2 regions of the Kluyvera fluvialis genome follow, and region 1 is predicted to be linked to the other one. Evidence: predicted binding sites of a transcription regulator. Region 1 holds the regulator's gene; the other holds the start of a gene.

Region 1 (8,149 bases):
AATCAACACCAGCATCAGCGTGATAAAGCCGGATGACGCGTCGGTTATCGTGTGCAGCACCGGAGAAATATAGGTATAGAGGGTAAACATTGCCCCTGCGCCCAGAACGGTGGTTAACAGCGCCGAAAGCACCTGCGGGCGCACCAGCACCGCCAATTCACGTTTAACATCCGGTTTTTCACCCGCGCCGCCTTTCGGCAGTGACAGCCACAGGCTAATCATCGCAATCACGCCCAACCCCGCCGTTGCCAAAAACGACATACGCCAGCCAATAGTTTCGCCAAGCCAGGTCGCCGCCGGAACGCCGCCGATATTGGCGATAGTCAGCCCCATAAACATGGTCGCGACCGCGCTGGCCTGTTTGTGTTTGGGCACTACGCTTGCCGCCACTACCGAACCTAAACCAAAGAATGCGCCGTGGTTAAGGCTGGTAATAATGCGCGATAACATCAATGTGGTGTAATCCGGCGACAGCGCCGAGAGCACATTACCGAGGGTAAATATCGCCATCAGGAAGATAAGCGCATTGCGTCGCCCACGGTGCGATAACAGCAGCGTCATCAACGGAGCACCCACCATCACCCCAACCGCATAAGCGCTGATCAACATTCCCGCAACGGGAATTGAGACATCCACACCCTTCGCAATTACCGGCAAAAGGCCCATCGGGGAGAACTCGGTAGTGCCAATGCCAAAAGCCCCAATGGCGAGCGCCAATAATGGGAAATTAATTTTCATGCCATAACTCCGGTTAGCCGCATCGAGAGTGCGACATCAATATGATGTTAAAAGCATGACATTAATCACAGAAAAGCAGAAGCGTACAAAATAGCAAAAGATTATTGCTTATTTGCTAACAATCGGATGATGAGGGAGCGGCAGCCCCCTCACAGGGGAATTAATGCAGGATGGCAGTGAACGCTGCGGCGACAATCAGCGCAAGCGTTACAACGGTAGTAGAGAGCGACAGCTTAAGTTCGGTACTCATCAATTTTTCTCCTTTTTATTGCTACAGCAAAACTGACCTTACTCATTTTTGCACAGTTAATCATAAAAATCTTCACAGATTTAGCAGGATGTTTGTTTTTGCTCTTCCACTTTGCGTCAAGATAGGCCAAAATTCGACGCTTATTTAAAAGCGTACCGGCCATTGACCCCCTCCTGTCGTCCTGTATCGTTTTCCCGGCGAATCGCAATTCACAAATTGCGCCAGGGTGTGTGAAGGCAAACGTTTTCCTTTCGATTTTTTCAGGGGCAGGCCAGGGTCTGGAGTGAGATGGAATGGCAACTATTAAAGATGTAGCGAAGCGCGCAAACGTTTCCACTACAACCGTATCACATGTAATTAACAAAACGCGTTTTGTCGCCGAGGAAACGCGTGAAGCGGTCTGGGCGGCGATTAAAGAGTTGCACTACTCGCCAAGCGCCGTTGCCCGTAGCCTGAAGGTTAATCACACCAAATCCATTGGTTTGTTAGCCACCAGCAGCGAAGCGGCCTACTTTGCCGAAATTATCGAAGCCGTTGAGAAAAACTGCTTCGAAAAAGGCTATACGCTGATTCTGGGTAACGCGTGGAACAACCTGGAAAAACAGCGCGCCTATCTGTCGATGATGGCGCAAAAACGCGTAGATGGCCTGTTGGTCATGTGCTCTGAGTATCCAGAGCCTCTGCTGACGATGCTCGAAGAATATCGCCACATCCCAATGGTGGTGATGGACTGGGGCGAAGCCAAAGCCGACTTTACCGATTCGGTAATCGATAACGCCTTTGAAGGCGGCTATATGGCTGGCCGTTATCTGATCGAACGCGGTCATCGCGATATCGGCGTGATCCCAGGGCCGCTGGAGCGCAACACCGGCGCCGGGCGTCTGGCGGGCTTTATGAAAGCGATGGAAGAGGTACAAATCAACGTACCGGCTAACTGGATTGTACAAGGCGATTTTGAGCCAGAATCCGGCTATCGCGCGATGCAGCAAATTTTGTCGCAGCATCCTCGCCCAACCGCTATCTTTTGCGGTGGCGATATCATGGCGATGGGCGCGCTGTGCGCCGCTGACGAAATGGGGCTGCGCGTGCCGCAGGACATTTCGCTGATCGGTTATGATAATGTGCGTAACTCGCGCTTCTTTACCCCAGCGCTGACAACCATTCACCAGCCGAAAGATTCGCTTGGTGAAACAGCCTTCAATATGCTGATGGACAGAATTGTCAGCAAGCGCGAAGAGTCACAGTCGATTGAAGTCCACCCGCGTCTTATCGAGCGTCGCTCGGTTGCCGATGGTCCTTATCGCGATTACCGTCGTTAATCGCTTTTTGCGGATGCCCTACTCGGGCGTCCGCAGCCACTCTTGATTTAACGTTTCACTGTCGCCCAAATATTCCAGCAACCAGCTTAACGCCGGAGAAGCATCGCTTTGCTGCCACGTCAGGCAACAGGCGGCATCCTGGAAAGGGTTTTCCAGCTCCAGCGCGACCCATTCACCGCTTTCCAGCCACGGTTGCGCCACGTGCCCCGGCACCATCGCCACACATAACCCCGCCGAAATACAGGTTTCTGATGATGCCCAATCCGGCACGACCACCCTTTTTTGGTTATCCAGCAGCCAGGTTGTCCGTTTTGGCAACGAGCGCGAGGTATCTTCGCGCACCAACGATGGCCAGTTGCGCAACACATCGTCGCTCAATGGCCCCGTCATTTTCGCCAGCGGATGCGAGCCAGACACCACGCAGTGCCAGTTGAGCATCCCCATATCACGAAAGGCAAAGCGCCCCCCGACAGGAATCGCCTGCGTTGCGCCGATCGCTAACTCCACGCGACCGTCAGCTAATGCATCCCACACGCCGTTGAACACTTCCTGGTACACAATCAGCTCAACGTCGCTGAAATGACGATAGAAATCGACAATCAGTTGCCGGGTGCGCTGTGGCTTGACGATGTTATCCACGGCAATCGCCAACTGCCCGCGCCAACCATTCGCTATCTGCTGGCACTGCTGACGGGTGATCTGCATTTTTTTGATAACAGATCGCCCTTCTTTTAAAAACCATGCTCCGGCTGGCGTCAGTTCAACGTCACGATGGCGACGTTCAAACAGCGGCACAGCAAGCCACTCCTCTAACTGACGTACCGTGTAGCTTACAGCAGAAGGCACACGGTGCAGCTCCTGTGCGGCAGCGCTGAAACTGCCGTTACGCGCAACTGCATCAACCACTTCCAGCGAATATTCAGACCACATTTTCTGCCTGCAAAAATTTTGAATCCATGACTCAAATATTAGCGTTTCACAAGCTCGAATGCACTCTCTACACTCAGCGACTCTGTTCACTAACAATAAAAAGGGCGATTTATGCAACCTGGGAAAGGTTTTTTAGTTTGGCTCGCAGGGCTTAGCGTGCTGGGCTTTCTGGCCACCGATATGTATCTACCTGCATTTGCTGCCATCCAGCAAGACTTACAAACCCCAGCGTCTGCGGTCAGTGCCAGCCTGAGCCTGTTCCTCGCCGGTTTCGCAGTAGCACAACTACTGTGGGGGCCGTTGTCCGACCGCTACGGGCGCAAGCCCATTTTGCTGACGGGGTTAACCATTTTCGCTATCGGCTGTCTGGGGATGCTGTGGGTGCGCGATGGCACTACGCTGCTGGTACTGCGCTTTGTTCAGGCGGTAGGCGTCTGTGCGGCGGCAGTCACCTGGCAGGCGATGGTCACCGATTACTATCCACCGCAGCGCACTAACCGTATTTTCGCCACGATTATGCCGCTGGTCGGGCTGTCTCCGGCACTGGCGCCTCTGCTGGGCAGTTGGTTGCTGGCGCATTTCGACTGGCAGGCGATTTTTGCCACGTTGTTTATCATCACGTTGGTGTTGATGCTGCCTGCCCTGCGCCTGAAACCCGCGCACCACAATGCGACGTCCAGCGAAGAAAAACTGACCTTTATGCGCCTGCTGCGCAGCAAAGATTATCGCGGTAACGTGCTGATCTACGCCGCCTGCTCCGCCAGTTTCTTCGCCTGGCTGACCGGTTCGCCGTTTATTCTGCATGATATGGGCTACAGCCCAACGGTGATTGGCCTGAGCTATGTGCCGCAAACCATCGCGTTCTTAATCGGTGGTTACGGCTGCCGCTCGGCGTTGCAAAAGTGGCAAGGTTCGCAAATGCTGCCGTGGCTGTTGGTGGTGTTTGGTTTAAGCGTCATCGCAACATGGGCCGTTGGCCTGGCGGAAAATGTCTCGCTGACCGCCCTGCTCATTCCGTTCTGCCTGATGGCAACGGTTAACGGCGCTATTTACCCGATTGTGGTCGCCCAGGCGTTGAAGCCATTCCCACAGGCCACCGGGCGCGCGGCAGCGCTGCAAAATACCTTACAGTTGGGGCTGTGCTTCCTGGCAAGCCTTGCCGTCTCTACGCTTATCGCCACACCACTGTTGACCACCACCAGTGTAATGTTAGCGACCGTACTGCTCGCCGGTATTGGCTACAGAATGCAGTTAGCCGCCCGTCGCGCTGAGCGGGAAACGCAACAAACCGCCTCGCACGCTTAAATATCATTGATATCAATGTTATAAAACAGTTAGGACGCTAGGATTTTTTTGTTGAATCAACAAACTTAGCGTCCTATACTGGATTGGCATCACATAATTAATAGCGATTTTATTTATTAAACGAGAGCGGGATGCCTCCGTTTACACCATGGATTGGCTTTCGGTAAGGGATTCTTCCCTTCCTCTGTGCTACGTCAGATAGCAGGCTCACGATTTTTCGTGACATTTCTCACAAACTCAAAAAAGCGTCTACGCTGTTTGAAATTTCTGATCATCAGGTCGGGATGGAGAGGCTATGAGCTCATCGTGTATAGAAGAAGTCAATGTACCGGACGATGACTGGTATCGTATTGTTAGCGAGCTGCTAAACCGGGCAAGCGTTGAAATCAATGGCAACGCGCCTTGCGATATTCAGGTCAAAAATCCGCAGTTTTTCAAACGTGTATTACAAGAAGGTTCGCTAGGCCTTGGCGAAAGTTATATGGACGGTTGGTGGGAATGCGATCGTTTAGATATTTTTTTCGACAAAGTGCTACGCGCCGGATTAGAAAACCAACTCCCACATCATTTCAAAGATACGCTTCGCGTCGCGGGTGCACGGCTATTTAACCTGCAAAGCCGCAAACGCGCCTGGATGGTCGGTAAAGAGCACTACGACCTCGGCAACGATCTTTTTAGCCGCATGCTTGACCCTTATATGCAATATTCCTGCGGCTACTGGAAAGAAGCGCAAACGCTGGAAGAAGCGCAACAAGCCAAGCTTGAGCTTATCTGCCAGAAATTGCAGCTAAAACCCGGAATGAGCGTGCTGGATATCGGCTGTGGCTGGGGGGGTTTAGCGGCGTATATGGCGAAGAACTACGGTGTGAAAGTGATGGGCGTGACCATTTCCGCTGAACAGCAAAAAATGGCGCAAACGCGCTGTGAAGGGCTGGATGTCACTATTTTGCTTCAGGATTATCGCGACCTACACGAACAGTTTGACCGTATCGTCTCCGTCGGGATGTTCGAGCACGTCGGCCCGAAAAACTACGATACCTATTTTGCCGTTGTTGACCGCAATTTAAAACCTGACGGTTTATTCTTACTGCACACTATCGGTTCGAAAAAAACCGACAATAATGTTGATCCGTGGATTAACAAATACATCTTTCCGAATGGCTGTTTGCCTTCCGTTCGCCAGATTGCCAACGCCAGCGAGCCACACTTTGTGATGGAAGACTGGCACAACTTTGGCGCTGATTACGACACAACGCTGATGGCATGGTATTCGCGTTTCCTCGCCTGCTGGCCAGAAATCGCCGACAACTATTCTGAACGATTCAAACGCATGTTCAGTTACTATCTCAACGCCTGCGCGGGTGCTTTTCGGGCGCGAGATATTCAACTGTGGCAGGTGATGTTCTCTCGCGGGGCTGAGCACGGCCTGCGCGTCGCCCGCTAAATGTGCGATTGCCTGCCTCACATTGAGGCAGGCAATATTCATTTTTACTCAGCTACAGCCTGCTTCGCCGCCGCTTCTTTTGCCGCCATCACGCGTTCAACGGTGTCTACTACCGCTTGCGTTTGCGGGTCAATTTCGATATTCACGCGATCGCCCAGGCGTTTTTTGCCAAGCGTCGTGCGCTCCAGCGTTTCTGGAATCAAATGCACACAGAAACGGGTCGCCGTCACTTCGCCAACCGTCAGGCTGATACCGTCAATCCCGATAAAACCTTTGTACAGGATGTATTTCATCAGCGACGGGTCTTGAATTTTAAACCAGATCTGCTTGTTGTTTTCAGAGGTCAGGACTTTTGCCACTTCAGCGGTGGTCATAATATGGCCAGACATTAAATGACCGCCAATTTCATCGCTAAATTTCGCCGCGCGCTCAACGTTAACCTGGTCGCCAACTTTTACATCGCCGAGGTTAGTAATGCGCAGCGTCTCTTTCATCAGGTCAAAGCTAATGTGGTTGCCGTTAATCTCCGTCACGGTTAAACAACAGCCGTTATGAGCAACCGACGCCCCGGTTTCCAGGCCCGCCAGCATGTGTTCCGGCAGAGCGACAACGTGAGTGCGGAAATTTGGTTTTTCATCAATAGACACGATTTCTGCCGTGCCCTGCACAATACCCGTAAACATGCAGTTAACTCCTTTAATAATCTATTTTCGGTACCACTACCGAGTCATCTGCTACGCACAATAACAGTTGATAAAACAGGTTGCCACCTTCGGCGGCCTCCCCCCTCTTTTTTGACTAGATTAATAGCGAATCCTCGCTACAATAACGGGGCAATTCCTCTATTTATTCTTCTTGCTGCCGGTTAAGGCGGCTTTTCTGTCTCCCGTGCTCTATGTACGGCGAGAATAAATAACAACAATACAGGTGTTCTCGTGCAGAAGTACTTTAGCGAAGCGCGTCAATTATTAGCTCTGGCGATCCCCGTCATCCTTGCGCAGGTGGCGCAAACCGCCATGGGGTTTGTCGATACCGTGATGGCGGGCGGCTACAGCGCAACCGATATGGCGGCCGTGGCTATCGGCACATCTATCTGGTTACCGGCCATTCTTTTTGGTCACGGCCTGCTGTTGGCGCTAACCCCAGTTATCGCCCAACTGAACGGCTCCGGTCGCCGAGATCGTATCGCGCAACAGGTGCGCCAGGGCTTCTGGCTGGCAGGTTTTGTCTCGGTGCTTATCATGGTGGTGCTGTGGAATGCAGGCTATATCATCCGTTCAATGCATAACATTGATCCCGCGCTGGCAGACAAAGCCGTTGGCTATCTGCGCGCGCTGCTGTGGGGCGCGCCGGGCTATCTCGGTTTCCAGGTCGCACGTAACCAATGTGAAGGGTTAGCGAAAACAAAACCGGGCATGGTGATGGGGTTTATCGGCCTGCTGGTCAATATTCCGGTTAACTACATTTTTATTTACGGCCATTTTGGAATGCCTGAACTGGGCGGCGTCGGCTGTGGTGTAGCAACCGCATCCGTTTATTGGGTCATGCTGTTCAGTATGCTCTACTACGTGCGCCATGCCGGTTCCATGCGTGATATTCGCAACGACACTCGCTTTACGCGTCCTGATAAGGTCATTCTTAAGCGCCTTATTACGCTGGGCTTACCTATCGCGCTGGCGCTATTTTTTGAAGTGACATTATTTGCCGTCGTTGCGCTGCTGGTTTCGCCTCTGGGGATTGTCGATGTCGCCGGTCACCAGATTGCGTTGAACTTCAGCTCGTTAATGTTTGTATTGCCAATGTCGCTGGCGGCGGCGGTGACAATCCGCGTGGGCTTCCGTTTAGGCCAGGGTTCCACCGCGAATGCGCGAATTTCTGCGCGTACGGGGCTGGCCGTTGGCATTTGCATGGCAATGTGTACGGCGATTTTTACCTCGCTGATGCGCACCCACATCGCGCTGTTGTATAACGACAACCCAGAAGTGGTCACGCTGGCTGCCCAGCTTATGCTGCTGGCTGCGCTGTACCAGATTTCTGATTCGATTCAGGTAATCGGCAGCGGCATTCTGCGTGGCTATAAAGATACCCGGTCAATTTTCTTTATCACCTTCACTGCCTACTGGGTGCTGGGCCTGCCGTGCGGTTACGTACTGGCATTGACCG
Region 2 (8,149 bases), 1.5 Mb from region 1:
GGGTACGCACCACATCCAGCGTTTGCGGATGCACATCGGCGGCAACGAAGAAGCGGTTTGCGCCTTTCAGTTTGCTAACGCGCTTAGCCATCGCCATCGCTTCGGCTGCGGCAGTGGCTTCATCCAGCAGTGAGGCCGAAGCCATGTCGAGGCCGGTAAGATCCAGCGTCACCTGTTGGAAGTTAAGCAGTGCTTCCAGGCGCCCTTGCGACACTTCTGGCTGATACGGGGTGTAAGCGGTATACCAGCCCGGATTTTCCAGCATGTTGCGCAGGATAACCGGCGGTAACTGCACTGGGGCATAACCCATGCCAATGTAAGACTTAAAGCGCTTGTTGCGGCTGGCAATCGCCTTCAGCTCCGCCAGCGCGGCGAATTCTGTGGTGGCGTCGCCTACCTGCGGCGGCGTAGCAAGCTGGATATCTTTCGGCACAATTTGCCCGATCAGGGCGTTTAATGAATCCGCGCCTACGGTTTTGAGCATCTCTTGTTGCTGCTGAGCATCCGGCCCGATGTGACGTTCAATAAACGCGCCACGGTTTTCAAGCTGGCTTAAAGTCTGTGTCATGAGCGATGGTTCCTGAAACGTGCGGTGAATCGTAATTATCTGCCCGGTTGGCCCGATGGCGCTGGCCAACCTGTTTTTGTAGGACGGATAAGGCAACGCCGCCATCCGGCATCCTGCGCCTCTCGTCTGATGGCGCTACACTTATCCGGCCTACAGGCACTGCATTATTCGTCTTCGAGTAGCGCTTCGTATGCCGTTGCGTCCAGCAGGGCGGCAACTTCCGCTTCGTCGCTGGCCTTGATTTTAAAAATCCAGCCGCCCGCGTACGGTTCGCTGTTCACCAGCTCCGGCGAGTCGCCCAGCGCTTCGTTCACCGCGACGATTTCGCCGCTGATTGGCGCGTAGATATCGGAAGCTGCTTTTACGGACTCTGCTACAGCACAGTCATCGCCCGCGCTCACTGTTGCGCCCACTTCTGGCAGGTCAACAAACACCATGTCGCCCAGTAATTCCTGCGCATGTTCGGTGATCCCTACGCCGTAGCTGCCGTCGGCTTCTTTACGCAGCCATTCGTGTTCTTTGCTGTATTTCAGTTCTGCTGGTACGTTGCTCATCAATAAAATCTCCAGAATAAGAATGGGTTACGCTACGGCTTTGCCGTTTCGTACAAAAATAGGTTTAGTGACTTTTACCGGCATTTCGCGGTTACGGATTTGCACAATGGCGGTTTCGCCAATGCCCGCCGGAACACGAGCCAGAGCAATACTGTGGCCTAATGTTGGGGAAAATGTCCCGCTGGTGATCACACCTTCGCGCGCGTTGCCATTCGCATCAGTGAAACGCACCGGCAGCTCACCGCGCAGTACACCTTTTTCGGTCATCACCAGGCCTACCAGTTGGTCAGTGCCTTTCTCGCGCTCCAGTTCCAGCACGTCGCGACCAATAAAGTTGCGGTCTGCCGGTTCCCAGGCAATCGTCCAGCCCATATTGGCGGCCAGCGGAGAGATGCCTTCATCCATTTCCTGCCCGTATAGGTTCATTCCCGCTTCAAGGCGCAGCGTATCGCGCGCGCCCAGACCACAAGGTTTAACGCCCGCCTGCACCAGCGCTTGCCAGAAATCTGCTGCCTGTTCTTTTGGCAGCGCAATTTCATAACCCGCTTCACCGGTGTAACCGGTGGTCGCAATAAAGAAGTCACCCGCCTGGACGCCGAAGAACGGTTTCATACCTTCGACTGCGTGGCGCTGCTCATCGCTAAACAGGCTGGTGGCTTTTGCCTGAGCATTCGGCCCCTGCACGGCAATCAGCGACAGGTCATCACGTACGGTGATGTCGATGGCATAAGGTTCAGCGTGTTGGGTAATCCAGGAGAGGTCTTTTTCGCGAGTGGCGGAGTTTACAACGAGGCGGAAATAATCTTCGGTGAGGTAATAAACGATCAGGTCATCGATAACGCCACCTGATGCATTGAGCATACCGCTATACAGCGCTTTGCCCGGCTTGGTGAGCTTGGCGACGTCATTCGCCAACAGGTAGCGCAGAAATTCTCGCGTCCGGCTACCGTGGAGATCGACGATGGTCATATGCGACACATCGAACATTCCGGCGTCGGTGCGCACCGCGTGGTGCTCATCAATCTGCGACCCATAGTGCAGCGGCATCATCCAGCCGTGGAAATCTACCATTCGCGCGCCACATAGCACGTGCTGGTCATACAAAGGCGTTTGTTGAGCCATCATGTCCTCGTTGAATATCTCGCACTACAAAACAGAATGCCGACGCCTGTTCAGGCATCGACGCAAACGTTCTCTTTTCCCTGAACTTACCACCGAACCCAGCGCTAAACCATCAAGAAAAAAGGGTCATCACATTAGCTTATGACCAAAAGTCGCGAAAAAGCATACAGAAGGATCAACTGCAAAAAAGCGAATTACACCACATATAATTAACATCAATGGTTATCGATTCAGCATAAGCTGATATTTCCTGCGTAAAACAGGGCAAGATTTTCGTTTTGTAAAAACAGACAGATTAAAAAATCTAATGCGAAAAATGACGTGAAATTAGAATATTTCAAATGAGAGGTCATGCCCCCGGCGAAGTGACCGGGAGCAAAAGTGTGAGCGAGTTAACGAAGCCACTCAGGCAGGTCATTCAGGCCCATAGCCTGACGAATTAATTGCGGCTTCACGCCGGGAAGCGTGTCTGCCAGTTTCAGGCCGATATCACGCAGCAGTTTTTTCGCGGGGTTGTCACCTGCAAATAGCTCACGGAAGCCTTGCATTCCCGCCAGCATCAACGCGGCGCTGTGCTTACGGCTACGCTCATAGCGGCGCAGATAAAAATGCTGGCCGATGTCTTTGCCTTCGGCATGTAAACGACGCAGCTCAGCAATCAGCTCGGCGGCATCCATAAAACCCAGGTTGACGCCCTGCCCCGCCAGCGGATGAATAGTGTGAGCGGCATCGCCGACCAACGCCAGACGGTGTGCAGCAAACTGGCGCGCATAACGCCCGGTGAGCGGATAAATTTGCCGCTCGCTCTCGACTTTACACAGCCCGAGGCGGTTATCGAACGCCAGGTTAAGCGCCTGGTTAAACTCGGCCTCATCCGCCTGTTGCATCCGCTCCGCTTCCTGTGGCGACAGCGACCAGACAATGGAGCACAAATGCGGGTCAGACAATGGCAGGAACGCCAGGATACCCTCACCGTGGAAACTCTGACGCGCCACCGCATCGTGCGGTTCTTCCGTGCGAACGGTCGCCACCAGCGCGTGATGGCGATAGTCCCAGAAGGTCAGCGGGATGTCGGCTTTGCTGCGCAGCCAGGAGTTTGCGCCATCAGCACCAATCACCAGACGCGCTGTCAGCATATTGCCGTCTTTCAAGGTTAAAAAGGCGTCATTTTCGCCCCATACGACCTGCTGCAACTCTGCCGGAGCCATCAGCGTGACGTCGGCACAACGCTGTGCTTTCTGCCACAACGCCTGATGAATCACTGCGTTTTCAACAATATGACCAAGATGGCTGTAGCCCATGCTGCGATCGTCAAACGCGATGCGACCAAAACTGTCTTTATCCCACACTTCCATGCCGTGATAGCAACTGGCGCGTTGAGCGACAATTGCCGACCAGACATCCAGCTTCGACAGCAGCTTTTCGCTGCCAGCATTAATGGCGGATACGCGTAGCGCAGGCGGCGCATCGGCGGCAAGCGGCTGCGGCAGCGATTGTTCCAGCACGGCGACCCGTAGCCCGCTGCCCTGCAAACCGCAGGCCACCGCCAGCCCGACCATTCCACCGCCTACAATGGCGACATCAACACTTTGCACATTAACTCCTTAACAGCTATTAGCGGGCGACCCAGCCTAGCGTCCTCTGCGCCAACACATCACGTGCGGGCGTTAATAATTCCATCGCCATCAACCCCGCGTTGCGACCAACAACCAGCGGTGCCCAGCGGTTAGCAAACAAATGCACCAGCCCATCGGTCACGCCGATGGTGGCGGCTTTATCCTCGGCTCGCTGGCGCTGATACTGGCACAGCAAGGCGTAATCGCCAATGTCACTTTCTGCCGCATACGCCTGCGCCAGAGTTTCCGCCAGCGTCATTACATCGCGCATACCCAGATTGAAGCCTTGTCCGGCAATCGGATGCAGCGTCTGCGCGGCATTGCCCACCAGCGCCAAACGGTGTGATACCGCTCGTGTCGCGGTCATCAAAGATAACGGGTAGGCGCTGCGCGCACCGGCATGGGTGATACGCCCCAGCCGCCAGCCAAACGCCCGCTGCAATTCACTGCAAAAACGGGAATCAGACCAATTCAGGACATCATCATGATTTTCCAGCGGATGACACCACACCAGCGAGCAGCGATTTTGCGCCATCGGCAACATCGCTAACGGCCCATGTTCGGTGAAGCGTTCAAACGCTCGCCCCTGATGCGGCACGGCGGTGGTGACATTGGCAATCACCGCGACCTGGTTGTACGGCTCCTGTTGCCAGAGCATACCGCACTGCGCAGCCAGCGAAGAACGCGAGCCATCGGCGGCCACCAGCAGTTTGCCATGCAGCGTTTCGCCGTTGTCCAGGGTGACGCTGACGCTATCCTGCTGGCGCTGCACCTGCTCAACCCGCGACGGGCAATGTAGCGTTACGCCACGCGCCTTGCGCAACAGAGCAAATAAACGCTGGCCGACATCGTGCAGTTCAACCACATTGCCCAGCGCCGCCAGACGATAGTCCTGCGCATCAAGCGTGACAAATCCGGCGTGCCCGCGATCGCTAACGTGCACGTGGGTTATCGGCGTCGCACAATCCGCTATTGCCTGCCAGAGATTCACTTTCGCGAGCTGCTGGCAAGTGCCTGCCGCGAGCGCAATCGCGCGGGCGTCAAAACCTGGATGCTGGGCGGCATGAATATCCGCCGCTTCCACCAGGTGCACCGGCAGGCGGCCCGCCGTTAAGTGCGAAACCGCCAGCGCCAGCGTGGCTCCCGCCATGCCGCCGCCGACAATAATTAAACTCATAGCTGGCGCGCCGCCGACATCAGTGCTTCGATGGCATCGGCATCTTTCACCACGCTTGCGGTGAGGTTTTCGTTGCCGTCTTGCGTAATAAGGATGTCGTCCTCAATACGAATGCCGATACCGCGATATTCCGCCGGGACATCCGCGTCTGGCGCAATATACAGCCCGGGTTCAACGGTCAGCACCATACCCGGCTCCAGCAGGCGGGAGCGATCCGCCCCGTAAGTGCCAACGTCGTGCACATCCAGCCCCAGCCAGTGGCTCAGGCCATGCATAAAGAACGGGCGATGAGCGTTTTCGCTAATCAACTGCTCCACTTCGCCTTTGAGGATGCCAAGTCGATGCAGGCCCGTCACCATGATACGCACCACTTCTGTGGTCACTTCCTGAATCGACGTGCCAGGGCGATATAGCTCCAGCGCTTTATATAGCGAGGCGAGAACGATGTCGTAAATAGCCCGCTGCGCTGGGGTAAATTTACCGTTCACCGGGAAGGTGCGGGTGATGTCGCCTGCGTAGCCTTGATATTCACAACCGGCATCAATCAGCACCAGTTCGCCATCACGCAGTTCAGATTCGTTTTCGGTGTAGTGCAGAATGCAGCCATTTTCACCGCCGCCAACAATGGTGTTGTAGGACGGATAGCGCGCACCGTGGCGGCTAAATTCATGCAGAATTTCGCCTTCCAACTGATATTCGAACATCCCTGGACGACATTTCTCCATCGCGCGGGTGTGAGCCAGCGCGCTGATTTCACCGGCACGACGCAGAATTTCAATCTCTTCGCTGTCTTTAAACAGGCGCATTTCATGCACCATTGGACGCCAATCAATAATGGCGTCCGGGGCCGTCAGGTTCTGGCGCGAGCCTTTGCGCAGTTTATCCAGCGCCGTAAAGACTATCTCATCAGCCCAGGTGTATTCGCCTTGAGCATGATAAATGACGTCCAGGCCATTCAGCAGTTGGAATAGCTGTTGGTTGACTTCGCTAAACGCCAGCGCACGATCAACGCCGAGTTTTTCCGGTGCGGCGTCTTGCCCCAGGCGGCGACCAAACCAAATCTCTGCCGTTAAGTCGCGAACGCGGTTGAACAGGACGCTATGGTTGTGAGTGTCATCGCTTTTAATCAGCACCAGCAAGGCTTCTGGCTCGTTAAAGCCGGTGAAGTACCAAAAATCGCTGTTCTGGCGATAAGGGTATTCAGAATCCGCACTACGGGTCACTTCTGGTGCGGCAAAAATCAATGCTGCGCTACCTGGCTTCATTTGCGCCAGCAGCGCCTGGCGACGGCGGAGAAACGCTTGCTGTGTCATGACATCTCCTTTCAATCCCTAAGCGCCCTGCTCACCGGTATTGCGCGGCAAGCAGAGCAGGTATGGTTAGTGTAATGTTGGCTTTTGAACTTCCGGTGCTGTCGGCTGCGCATGGGTGAACGTATCGTGGCACAGCAGCGCCGCTACGCGAACGTATTCGATAATTTCCTCCAGTGACATCTCCAGCTCTTCCTGATCTTCATCTTCGTCATAGCCAAGTTGCGCAATATTTCGAAGATCGTCAATGGCTTCGCCAGTTTCATCTTTCACTTTATCCAGTTTTGGCTGCATCATTCCCAGCCCTAACAGGAAGTGGTTTACCCAGCCGGACAACGCATCGGCGCGTTCAAATACGCTAATATCGTCGCCATCTGGCAGGTAAAGCTGGAACAGGAAGCCGTCATCTTCCAGCGCGTCGCTGGTGGCTGAATGCATTGAACGCATCGACTGAGCCAGCTCGTGACCAAATGCCAGACCTTCGTTGGTCAGGTCATGAACCAGCGTCTGCCATGAACTGTCTTTGTTGCCGCCGCAGAGCAAACCGCTGAGCAGGCCGTGCATTTCAGCAGGCGTCAGGCCTACCCCTTGTTGGTTTAACTGCTGGCCCATTACGGTGTAGCCAGGCATTTCATTCTGTATAGACATGCGCATTCGTCATTGTTGGGAGGATTTCATGATATGCTACCACTTTGGACCCTGGGGACACCAGAAAAGGGCTTGAATGTTCATACCAGGGTAGCTATAGTGTCGCCCCTTCACATCCTGAGTGTGAAGGCCGCGCAGTCAATCAGCAGGAAGGTGGCATGTCTGCACAACCCGTCGATATCCATATTTTTGGCCGTTCACTTCGCGTGAATTGCCCGCCTGAACAAAGGGATGCTTTGAACCAGGCTGCGGACGATCTGAATCAGCGGTTGCAAGATCTGAAAGAACGCACTAGAGTCACAAATACTGAGCAGCTGGTTTTCATCGCCGCGTTGAACATCAGCTATGAGTTAACTCAGGAAAAGGCGAAGACGCGCGATTACGCTTCCAGTATGGAGCAGCGCATTCGGATGCTACAGCAGACCATTGAACAAGCGTTGCTTGACCAGGGTCGCGTATCTGAAAAGTCAGGGCCAAAGTTTGAATAACACTTTGTAGTTTACTGTGGTAGAGTAACTGCGAAGACAAAATTTCTCTGAGATGTTCGCAAGCGGGCCAGTCCCCTGAGCCGATATTTCATACCACAAGAATGTGGCGCTCCACGGTTGGTGAGCATGCTCGGTCCGTCCGAGAAGCCTTAAAACTGTGACGACGCATTCACCTTGAACCAAGGGTTCAAGGGTTACAGCCTGCGGCGGCATCTCGGAGATTCCCCTTCTACCTACCCGGTCTTATGACACAGCATTCAGCGTCACCACTCTCCCGAAACGACATTCGCCAAATTATCCGGCAACGGCGTCGTGCGCTCACGCCACAACAACAAACGCTTTACGGTCAACAAGCCGCCGCCCGTATGATGGCCTGGCCGCCGATGCTTAACGCGCAAACCGTCGCGCTGTTTCTCTCTTTCGACGGTGAGCTGGATACGCAGCCGTTAATTGAGCGACTCTGGCAGGCGGGTAAACGCGTATATTTACCGGTGCTCCACCCTTTCAGCCCCGGCAATTTGTTGTTTCTGCATTATCATCCGCACAGTGAGCTCGTGGTTAATCGGCTGAAAATTCGCGAGCCAAAGCTGGATGTCCGCGATGTACTCCCCCTGGATAAACTTGACGTACTCATCACCCCGCTTGTCGCCTTCGATGAACAAGGGC

The links. Region 1 encodes PurR, which represses purine synthesis genes. Its sites were predicted from a motif close to CANGCAAACGTTTGCNTG; they were not measured.
Region 2: the regulator PurR is predicted to act here: its motif matches at 2,304-2,321, upstream of gcvT (glycine cleavage system aminomethyltransferase GcvT).

Annotation. Positions count from the first base shown of each region.
Region 1 is NZ_AP046142.1:2,389,733-2,397,881, reverse strand. Features, by position in the region: gene AC6I4B_RS11440 (MFS transporter) at 1-738, opposite strand, end outside; gene cydH (cytochrome bd-I oxidase subunit CydH) at 899-988, opposite strand; gene AC6I4B_RS11430 (hypothetical protein) at 972-1,151, opposite strand; gene purR (HTH-type transcriptional repressor PurR) at 1,282-2,307, shown strand; gene punR (DNA-binding transcriptional activator PunR) at 2,326-3,237, opposite strand; gene punC (purine nucleoside transporter PunC) at 3,349-4,542, shown strand; gene cfa (cyclopropane fatty acyl phospholipid synthase) at 4,838-5,986, shown strand; gene AC6I4B_RS11405 (riboflavin synthase subunit alpha) at 6,031-6,669, opposite strand; gene mdtK (MdtK family multidrug efflux MATE transporter) at 6,922-8,149, shown strand, end outside.
Region 2 is NZ_AP046142.1:905,350-913,498, reverse strand. Features, by position in the region: gene gcvP (aminomethyl-transferring glycine dehydrogenase) at 1-568, opposite strand, end outside; gene gcvH (glycine cleavage system protein GcvH) at 733-1,122, opposite strand; gene gcvT (glycine cleavage system aminomethyltransferase GcvT) at 1,150-2,244, opposite strand; gene ubiI (FAD-dependent 2-octaprenylphenol hydroxylase) at 2,637-3,839, opposite strand; gene ubiH (2-octaprenyl-6-methoxyphenyl hydroxylase) at 3,859-5,037, opposite strand; gene pepP (Xaa-Pro aminopeptidase) at 5,034-6,350, opposite strand; gene AC6I4B_RS04390 (YecA/YgfB family protein) at 6,417-6,995, opposite strand; gene zapA (cell division protein ZapA) at 7,154-7,483, shown strand; RNA gene ssrS (6S RNA) at 7,525-7,708, shown strand; gene AC6I4B_RS04375 (5-formyltetrahydrofolate cyclo-ligase) at 7,729-8,149, shown strand, end outside.